Linked DNA regions of Heyndrickxia acidicola. The protein of the gene in region 1 interacts with the protein of each later gene in a pairwise test. Links are inferred from orthologs where the notes say so. Each region holds a gene or a part of one and is shown in the gene's direction. Other genes may lie near its edges.

What was found.
Region 2: the proteins of A5N88_RS00915 (region 1) and A5N88_RS08385 interact in binary tests that used the Bacillus subtilis proteins (3 or more experiments, as listed by UniProt). The link is inferred for Heyndrickxia acidicola from one-to-one orthologs.

Annotation. Positions count from the first base shown.
Region 1 is NZ_KV440953.1:212,501-217,870, forward strand. What follows is about bases 1,455-4,444. They hold A5N88_RS00915 (post-transcriptional regulator), read left to right. Parts: upstream 1,455-2,785; coding sequence 2,786-3,103; downstream 3,104-4,444. Other genes in these bases: spoVB (stage V sporulation protein B), read right to left, coding at 1,455-2,680; secDF (protein translocase subunit SecDF), read left to right, coding at 3,252-4,444. Outside these bases: A5N88_RS00905 (DUF421 domain-containing protein), read left to right, coding at 188-844; more of spoVB, read right to left, coding at 1,136-1,454; more of secDF, read left to right, coding at 4,445-5,370. UniProt on the Bacillus subtilis protein: Required for post-transcription initiation control of the comE operon. Promotes the accumulation of its target comE mRNA to septal and polar sites.
Region 2 is NZ_KV440953.1:1,785,124-1,790,308, reverse strand. Bases 1,111-4,023 are described here. They hold A5N88_RS08385 (DivIVA domain-containing protein), read left to right. Parts: upstream 1,111-2,268; coding sequence 2,269-2,778; downstream 2,779-4,023. Other genes in these bases: ileS (isoleucine--tRNA ligase), read left to right, coding at 3,235-4,023; A5N88_RS08390 (YlmH family RNA-binding protein), read left to right, coding at 1,266-2,042. Also shown: A5N88_RS08405 (YggS family pyridoxal phosphate-dependent enzyme), read left to right, coding at 1-328; A5N88_RS08400 (cell division protein SepF), read left to right, coding at 347-820; A5N88_RS08395 (YggT family protein), read left to right, coding at 826-1,083; more of ileS, read left to right, coding at 4,024-5,185. UniProt on the Bacillus subtilis protein: May act as a pilot protein, directing MinCD to the polar septation sites or by inhibiting MinCD at the midcell site of division. Required for polar localization of the chromosome during sporulation.

The DNA of each region.
Region 1 (5,370 bases):
TCATACAAAACTTCCTGTCATTGCCCCTTGAACTTCCCTTGGTACAAGCATATTCGCACTCTTTCAATTTTAGAATAATTTTTCTTATCATTTATTAACATGTTCTTTCCGTTTAAGAGCACACTAGAGTGTAGGACAAAATTGCGGAGCGGTAAGAATACTGCTTTTACATAAAGGAGAGAACATAGTGGGAACTATACTGTTGATTGCTGGTAGAACATTGATTTTATATGCTGTAATTCTTGTTATTTTCCGTTTAATGGGAAAAAGAGAGATAGGCGAATTAAGTGTGCTGGATCTTGTGGTCTTTATTATGATTGGTGAGTTGGCTGTATTAGCCATTGAAGAGCCGGGAACGCCACTTGTAAATTCAGTAATGCCGATGGGAATTCTTCTGCTGATCCAAATAGGGCTGGCATTCTTGTCACTTAGTCATTCAAAGGTACGAAAAGTGCTTGATGGAAAACCATCTATTATCATTAAAAAAGGGAAAATTGACGAAAAAGCGATGAGGGAGCAGCGCTATAATTTTGATGATTTGCTGACACAATTGAGGCTAAAAGACATCAATAATATTGCAGATGTAGAGTATGCCATATTAGAAACATCCGGTCAGTTGTCCGTCATTAAAAAAGATTCTTCCAAAAAGCACCCGATTACTTATACGCAGCCTTTTATTGTAGATGGAGTGATTCAGGAAGAAAATTTGAAGACGGCACAAAAAGGAGAGCAATGGCTGAGAAAAGAATTGAAATCCAAAGGATATGAGCACATCGACAACATTTCATTTTGCAGTTATCAGGATGGAGAATTTTATATTGATAAGAGGGATGAAAAAGAGTAATCCCCCTTATTGACATAGGGCTTTAACTGGGACATCGGATGCGTCATATTCATCCTGCAGGATGATTTTCGCTGCAGGTACTTGCTTTCCGGAAGCGGAATAACATCCCTCGTTATCAGCTCCAGCAGGATCACCCTCTAATGCGCTTTTATTGGAGAAGACTCGTATCTCTCTTTTAATTAACTTAGGATTCTAGCCAACATTGGGTTTGGAAGAGACTCGGTAGTGCCCTGATCATCCTGCAGGCTGATTTTTTCGGATCCCTCAGAAACTGCAAAAAAAGTAACCTGTTTAAATAAATTTTTTTATGATCGGAATTCTTTTCAAATCATTCCGGTTTACTTGCTTTGTTATCAAGAGAAGCAAGAGGTAAAGAAGAGAAGTGATAATTAATCCTAATACGAGTCGAATATTTTCCGAATAGCTTTGAAACAAATGATTATAACACCAATGGCCGAGGAAACCCGATGCTAATGTAACAATAGTAAAGAGAATCAGGCTGGTTGCATCTATGGTGAATTGGATCCTTTTCATAACAGTTGCATAATGCAGCAGGGTGACCAACAGCATGCTGGTTACAATACCAAGTGCTGCACCATTTATCCCGAAATTGGGCTGTGAGGTTAATGAGAAAATGACGACCAGCTTGACAATGGCTCCAATCAGGCTGTTAATCATAGCTGCCTTTGCTAAATCAAGTGCCTGCAGGGTCGCCTGTAATGGTCCCTGATAATATTGAAAGATAAAAAATGGGGCCATAATTTTAATGAATTGGGCTCCGTCTGATGTTCCATACATGAAGGCCATAAGCGGTTCTGCAAATACATATAAAAGAATGACAGATATTCCTCCTGTAAGAAGAGAAAAACGAAGGGCCTGATTTAAACGAGATTCCACGAGCTTATGGTTCCTTTGGGCATTCGCTTCGCTAATAGCCGGTACAAGAGCAGTAGACAGGGATTGTGTGACAAACGATGGCAGCATGAGCAATGGAAGAGCAAACCCTGTCAGAGCTCCGTATTGTTTTGTGGCAATGCTTGCAGCTACCCCTGCAATGGCAAGGCTTTTTGCAACGACAATCGGTTCGAGAAACCAGGAAGCATTTCCAATAAAACGGCTGCCAGTTGCCGGCAGTGCCACTCTGAAAAGTTCGTAAAGTGTTTCTTTTCCTGTTCGGACAGCCTGAAAAAATTTACTTCTTACTCTGAATTTCTTTTTCAGCTTAAACATGGTAAACATATAAAACAGTGAAGCAAGCTCGCCGAAAATGGAAGCAATCATGGCGCCTGCTGCAGCAAATTCAATTCCATAGGGGATGAAAGTTTTTGTCAAAATCGCTATCAGAAAGATGCGTACAAGCTGTTCGATTACCTGTGATATAGCGAACGGTTTCATATTTTGCTTTCCTTGAAAATAGCCTCGGATAACTCCTGAAACCGCAACTATTGGGATGATGGGTGCTATGGCAATCAGCGGATAATATATTCTAGAATCAGTAAAAAGGGATTTGGTTAACAGAGGTGCAAACACGATAAGGGCAGGTGTCAGGATGGCAGAAAGGGTTACCGTAACTGCAAGAGACACTGTCATGATTTTTTTAATTTTAATACGGTCACCTGCCGCATTTGCTTCAGCGACAGATTTAGAGATAGCAATAGGCAGTCCCAATTGTGTGATGGTAATGACGAGCATCAGTGTGGGAAACGCCATCATAAAGAGGCCTACCCCTTCAGGTCCAATAAAACGGGCGATTACAATTCGGTTAACAAAGCCGAGGACCCTTGTCACGAGCCCAGCTGCCATGAGAATCATCGTCCCCCTCAGAAACTTTGACATAATAATAACCTACCTTCTCAAAAAGGGTATCTTCATATACAATAAAAAGTATATGCACCGTAATGGACAAACCATGACAAGTTCATTTTGAAAGGAGCTAAAGGGTTGAAGGGACAGCGGTATTTTCATAAAAAGAATTTTGATTTGCTTTATCCAGCCCTGAAAAGCAAAGCTGAAGAGCTATCCATTTTAGGGTACGGGAAGGTGGAAGTAAGGGATATCTGGAATTATTTCATAAAAAAAAGGTGGAAGAACCTAAAGGAGGACGTGCACATCTATGAGCTTGTTTCCGATATCCTTTCACTGAAAGCTGGTGATTATATGAACTTTGCTACAGTGGAAGCTTACCGGTCGCCAAACTGGTTTGCTGATTTAGACAGCAATGAACTCGAAGCTCTGCTGAATCCTAAGAAAAAACGCTAATTTTGACTGTTTAAAAGATAAATTGACACTTTTTTTATTCTACCTCATAATAATGGTATTCTGTTGATTGCACGAAAAGGCATATCAACAATAATGATTAAGTGGAATTATGTTTTGTTTTTTTAATTTTGCTAGGGGGATATACATAATGGTAAAAAGAAGCCGGATCGTTGCCTTTTTCCTCATTGTTATACTGCTTGCAGGCGTATTTGGGGGAACGACCAAACAGATTGTGAACAAAATTAAGCTCGGCCTTGATTTACAAGGAGGTTTTGAGGTTTTATATGATGTCCAGCCTGCTGTTAAAGGCCAAAAAATCGATAGAGCCGCATTATCCAATACCGTGGACACTTTACAGCGCCGTGTAAATTCACTTGGTGTAAATGAACCTAATATTCAAATAGAGGGAAATAACCGCATCAGGGTTCAATTAGCGGGTGTCAAGAATCAAAATGAAGCAAGAAACATTCTTTCCACTCAAGCCAATCTCTCTTTTCGTGATGTGAACGATAAAGAATTAATGAATGGATCGGATCTGGTGCAAGGGAAGGCTAAGCAGTCCTTTACCCAGAATGGTGATCCTAACGTAGTTCTTCAGTTAAAAGACCGAAACAAGTTTAGGTCCGTAACGCAAAAAATCGTCAAAATGGCACCAAACAATAAATTAGTCATCTGGATGGACTTTGTTCCTGGAAAAGATTCTTATAAGAAAGAAGTGACCAAGAAAAATCCTAAATTCCTTTCAGATCCAAATGTAAACGAAGTATTTAATACAGATACGGTCACCATAGAAGGGAATTTCAGTCTGAAAGAAGCTCAAAACCTTGCATCTTTATTAGATGCCGGTGCTCTACCCGTGAAACTGAAAGAAGTTTATTCCACTTCTGTTGGTGCAAAATTCGGTGCAGAGGCACTTCATGATACCGTTACAGCCGGCATCGTCGGAATTGTTATCATCTTCCTGTTTATGATTGCCTACTACCGCTTGCCAGGACTGATTGCTTCTGTGTCCTTGACCATTTATGTTTATTTAATTCTTTTGATCTTCTATTTAATCCATGGCGTTTTGACACTGCCGGGAATTGCCGCTCTGATTCTCGGGGTCGGGATGGCAGTCGATGCCAATATCATCACATATGAAAGAATTAAGGAAGAAATTAAAGTTGGAAAGTCGATTAACAGTGCGTTTAAAGCGGGTAATAAAACCTCTCTTATTGCCATTTTGGATGCAAACGTAACAACTCTTATTGCCGGTATTGTTCTTTTCATTTATGGGACAAGCTCTGTAAAGGGATTTGCAACATTATTGATCATCAGTATTCTTCTTAGCTTCTTAACAGCTGTGTACGGTTCAAGGATGCTGCTTGGTTTATGGGTAAACAGTAAGGCGCTTAAAAACAAACCGGGCTGGTTTGGTGTGAAAAAATCAGCTATTCACAGCCTTTCTGAGAATTTTGATACTCTGGATCTGCCTACTAGATTTGATCGTTTTGATTTTGTGAAACACCGAAATATCTTTTTTGCCATCTCAGCAATTCTGGTTATTGCAGGCTTAATTATTTGCTTCGTTTTCAAGCTTAATCTTGGAACGGACTATACAAGCGGTACACGTGTACAGGTCAATTCTTCACAAACATTAACGAATGCCAAGCTTACATCAGACTTTAAAGCACTTGGCCTGCAGCCTGATGATATTGAGCTTGCAGGGAACCATAGCGACACAGGAGTTGTACGTTTAAAAGGCATGCTTTCGAAGAGTGATGTAGAGAAGGTGAACTCCCACTTTACCAGTGAGTATGGAACAGAGCCTTCCATCAGTACCGTTTCACCTACGGTTGGAAAGGAATTGGCTAAAAACGCAATTTCTGCCCTTATCATCGCAGCTGTAGGTATTATTATTTATGTCGCACTCCGTTTTGAAGTTTTAATGGGCTTAGCGACAATTGTAGCCCTGTTTTATGATGTGTTTTTCATTATCGCCATTTTCAGCTTAACAAGGCTTGAAGTGGATCTTAATTTCATTGCAGCCGTATTGACTATTGCAGGTTACTCCATTAATGATACGATCGTTACCTTCGACCGTATCCGGGAAAACCTAAGGAAGAAGGGACGGATTAAAACAGAAGATGAACTGGCAGATGTCGTAAATAAATCGATTCGCCAGACACTTACTCGTTCAGTCAATACTGTCCTGACGGTAGTCATCACAACACTGGCTATTCTGATTTTCGGAAGCAGTTCTCTTACGAATTTTGCTATTGCTTTGC
Region 2 (5,185 bases), 1.6 Mb from region 1 along the record:
AGTAAATTGTTTTGTCCAGGTCAATGTATCGGGTGAAGAAACAAAACATGGAGTTAAACCTGATCAGGTGCTTAAGTTTATAAAGGAACTACAGAAGTTTGAAAAAATCAGGGTGATTGGCCTTATGACAATGGCTCCTTTGACCGACGACCAGACAGTCATCCGAAAATGCTTTAAGGAATTAAAGAAGCTGCAAAATGATATTCAGTCACTGCAATTACCGGCATCCCCTTGTACGGAGCTTTCCATGGGAATGTCAAATGATTACACAATTGCGATTGAAGAAGGAGCTACTTTTATTAGAATTGGAACGGCTTTGGTTGGCTAAAAATAGGAGGTGTGAAAAGTGGGATTAAAAACAAAGTTAAAAACCTTTTTCCTTCTTGATGAGGAAGAAAATGAAATTTTGGAAGAAGAAACGGTACAAAAGCAACCTGTTCAAGAGCCGATTAGGGAAACGATAAAAAGACAGCAGCCTGTAAATTCTTCACAGGCACCAAGGCAGAATGTTGTCAGCCTCCAAAGTGTACAAAAACAGAGTAAGGTTATTTTGGTAGAACCAAGAGTCTATGCTGAAGCACAGGAAATTGCGGACCATTTAAATAACCATCGCTCTGTGGTTGTAAATCTTCAAAGAATCCAGCATGACCAGGCATTAAGAATTGTTGATTTTCTAAGCGGCACGGTTTATGCAATAGGAGGAGATATCCAAAGAGTGGGAAGCAATATCTTCTTATGTACTCCTGACACAGTTGAAGTAACCGGAAATATTACTGAATTGCTCCAGGAAAATGATTTGCATGATTCGAGGTGGTCGTAAGCCAAATGGGAATGCTGCTGAGCCTAATAGTATATATTCTTCAAATATACTCATATGTATTGATCATCTACATTTTTATGTCATGGTTTAACCTTCGAAATACAACGGTAGGTGAATTTTTCGCCCGGATTTGCGAGCCATATCTTGAACCCTTCCGAAGGATTGTACCGCCAATTGGAATGATAGATATTTCACCAATTGTTGCATTTATCGTTTTGGATTTAGCGAGGAACGGAATCTATCAGCTATTTCAGTGGTTTTAAAAAAGGGCAGCTTTTAAAAGCGCCCTTTTCTTATTGAGCCAGTAAATTTTTATTGTAATCTTAAGCTAAGCGGAAAGCTGTGATATATACAGTTGGCGTGAATTAGCTTTAACAGTACGAAGTCCTTAAACAGACCTATACCTATACATTTACTATTTATTTTGTAAAGGAGAAGAAACCGGTTGGATACAATTTACCAGCATTTTAGACCAGATGAAAAAGAGTTTATAGATCAAGTGCTTAATTGGCGGCAGTCGGTGGAGAATACCTATTCTCCGAGGTTGACTGATTTTTTGGATCCTCGGCAGCAACTTATTGTTCATGCCCTTATAGGAAAGAATGATGACATAAAAATAAAAGAGCATGGCGGATATGAAAGTGCAGAGAGAAAAAGAGTCCTGCTTTTTCCGGATTATTATGTTCCAGAGGAAGAAGATTTCCAGCTCGCTTTAGTTGAAATAGATTATCCAAGTAAATTTGTGTCCATTGAACACCGGCAAATCCTTGGAACTCTCATGTCTATAGGGTTAAAGAGAGAAAAATACGGGGATATCTTGGTAGGGCAAGACAGGATTCAATTCTTTGCCGGAGAGGAGATATGCGAGTTTATTATCTCGGAAGTCCAGCAAATAGGAAAAGCTTCGGTTAAGCTTCTCAAAAAGTCTTTAGCAGAAAGGATAAATTCTCAAGAAGAGTGGATGGAAGTAAGTACTACGGCCAGTTCACTCCGTCTGGATGTTATTCTTTCAAGCATTTATAATATTTCCCGCCAAAAAGCGCAGGCATTGATCCAAAGAGGTCTCGTTAAAGTTAATTGGAAACAGGTGGAACAAACATCATTTACATGCGAAGAAGGAGATGTATTATCTGCAAGAGGCTATGGAAGAAGCCGAATTATTTCCATAGATGGCCAAACAAAAAAAGAAAAATGGCGATTGACTGCAGGCATCCTAAAATAATTTTGATTAAATTTGCAGGATATTCCCCAAAGCTGTCGAAATTCAGTATAATATAAATATGTGAAGAAAGTGTTATCGATAAAAAATTAATTAGCCATAATGCCTATTTTTACTTTCCCGTTTTTCTCTGTAAAAACTTCTGTAAATTAGGATGATTCAGTGCACATCCTTTTAAAGAGAAAAACAGGAGTGTAAGTATTTAAACTACTATTATGGAGGTGGCAATATGCCTTTAACGCCATTAGATATACATAATAAAGAATTCAGCAAGGGTTTTCGCGGTTATGATGAGGACCAGGTAAATGAATTTTTGGATCAAATTATAAAAGACTATGAATTGATGATTCGTGAAAAGAAGGAATTGGAAGAAAGGCTGGCTTCTTTAAATGAACGTCTTGGCCATTTTACTTCCATTGAAGAAACGCTGAATAAGTCCATTATTGTGGCTCAGGAAGCAGCAGAAGAAGTAAGAGGCAATGCTCAAAAGGAAGCAAAGCTTATCATTAGGGAAGCGGAAAAGAACGCTGACCGCATAGTGAATGAATCACTTTCCAAAGCCCGTAAAATTGCCTTGGATATTGAGGAATTGAAAAAACAATCAAAAGTGTTTCGTACCCGTTTTAAAATGCTTGTGGAAGCACAGCTTGATCTTCTTAAAAGTGATGACTGGGATACGCTTATGGAATTTGAGTTAGATGCTACAGAGTTTGATTTGGAAGAGGACGCGATTAAATAAAAAAAGAATCGGTCATTTAGGCTTGACGGGATAAAAACCTGTCACATATAATAATTTAAAATCATGATAATTAAACGATGACTGGGACAGTATATCTGTTTAATTCTTATATTAGCGAGCCGGTGATAGTGGAAGCCCGGCATAAGATAACAGCTGGAAGATCACCCATGAGTTCTTGACTTGAAAACCATTTGGTTAGTAGATAAAAGCGGGTCATTCTCGATATTGAATGATAAAGCGGACAATGACTATTCATTGTCTACCAGGGTGGTACCGCGGGAAACCTTCTCGTCCCTTTGTGGATGAGAAGGTTTTTTTTGTTTTTAGGGTAATAAAGAACATTCAGAAGCCTAATCAGTGCAGGAATGCATAAAGAAAATTTTGTCAATTATATGTAATGGCCTTATGATGATTCATTTTAACATAATTAGTTGTTTTATTTAGGAGGAGTAAAAGATGGAGTATAAAGATACCTTATTGATGCCTAAAACGGAATTTCCGATGCGAGGAAATCTTCCCAAAAGAGAACCTGAAATTCAGGAAAAATGGGAAAAGATGAATATTTACCAAAAAGTTCAGGAAAGAAATCAAGGAAAGCCATTGTTTATTTTGCATGACGGACCGCCTTATGCAAACGGTGATCTCCACATGGGCCATGCCTTAAACAAAACATTAAAGGACTTTATTGTAAGATATAAATCCATGACAGGCTTCAACGCACCGTATGTACCTGGCTGGGATACCCACGGCCTGCCAATTGAACAGGCATTAACTAATAAGGGTGTAAAACGAAAAGAAATGACAGTTGCTGAATTTCGAAAGCTATGTGCAGAATATGCCTATGAACAAGTTGATAACCAAAGGGCTTCCTTTAAAAGACTGGGAGTGCGCGGTGACTGGGAAAATCCGTATCTTACATTAAAGCCCGAATACGAGGCTCAACAAATTAAGGTTTTTGGAGAAATGGCAAGCAAAGGCTATATTTATAAAGGACTAAAGCCTGTATACTGGTCTCCATCCAGTGAATCAGCCCTTGCAGAGGCAGAAATTGAGTATCAGGATAAACGCTCAGCCTCCATTTATGTCGCCTTTAAAGTGAAAGATGGAAAAGGCGTGCTGGATAATGAAACAAAAATCATTATCTGGACTACTACACCTTGGACAATGCCTGCTAATTTAGGTATTTCAGTGCATCCAGATTTAAATTATGCCGTCGTTTTGGTCAATAATGAAAAATTTGTTGTGGCTGAAGCTCTTCTTGAAGAGGTTTCCAACGTACTTGAATGGGAGTCGCCAGAAGTGGTGAAAACTGTCAAAGGTCGCGATATGGAATATATTACAGCTGAACACCCTTTCTATGACCGCGAATCTTTAGTCATGCTTGGTGACCATGTTACAACTGAATCTGGAACAGGCTGTGTACATACAGCTCCTGGACATGGGGAAGATGACTTTATTGTTGGGAAAAAGTATGGCTTGGACGTTTTATGTCCCGTGGACGATAAAGGAAGAATGACAGCGGAGGCTCCAGGATTTGAAGGACTGTTCTATGATGAGGCTAATAAACCAATTACAGAAAAGCTTAAAGAGGTTGGCGCCCTTCTTAAACTGAATTTCTTTACCCACTCATATCCGCATGATTGGAGAACAAAGAAGCCGGTTATTTTCCGGGCAACTGCTCAATGGTTCGCCTCAATCGACGCTTTCCGTAATGAGCTTTTGGAGCAAATTAAAGAAGTGAAGTGGGTTCCATCTTGGGGAGAAACAAGATTATTTAATATGGTTCGTGACCGTGGGGATTGGTGTATCTCCCGCCAGAGAGCATGGGGTGTTCCAATTCCGGTATTCTATGCTGAAAATGGTGATGCCATTATTACAGAAGAAACAATCGAGCATGTTTCTGAATTATTCCGTGAGAATGGATCCAACGTTTGGTTTGAGCGTGAAGCAAAGGAGTTGCTTCCTGAAGGCTTTACCCATCCTGGAAGCCCGAATGGCCAATTCACTAAGGAAACAGACATTATGGATGTCTGGTTTGATTCAGGCTCTTCCCATCAGGGCGTGTTAGTTGAACGTGATGGACTTCAGCGTCCAGCAGATCTATATTTGGAGGGTTCTGACCAATATCGCGGCTGGTTTAACTCATCTCTTACAACCTCTGTTGCTGTTTCCGGCAAGGCACCGTATAAAGGAATTTTAAGCCACGGATTTGCACTCGATGGTGAAGGAAGAAAAATGAGTAAATCCTTAGGAAATGTTATTTTGCCTGGTAAAGTCATTAACCAAATGGGTGCCGAAATTGTTCGTTTATGGGTTGCATCAGTAGATTATCAAGCGGATGTTCGTGTATCTGATGCTATTCTTAAACAGGTTTCTGAAGTTTACAGAAAGATCCGTAATACTTTCC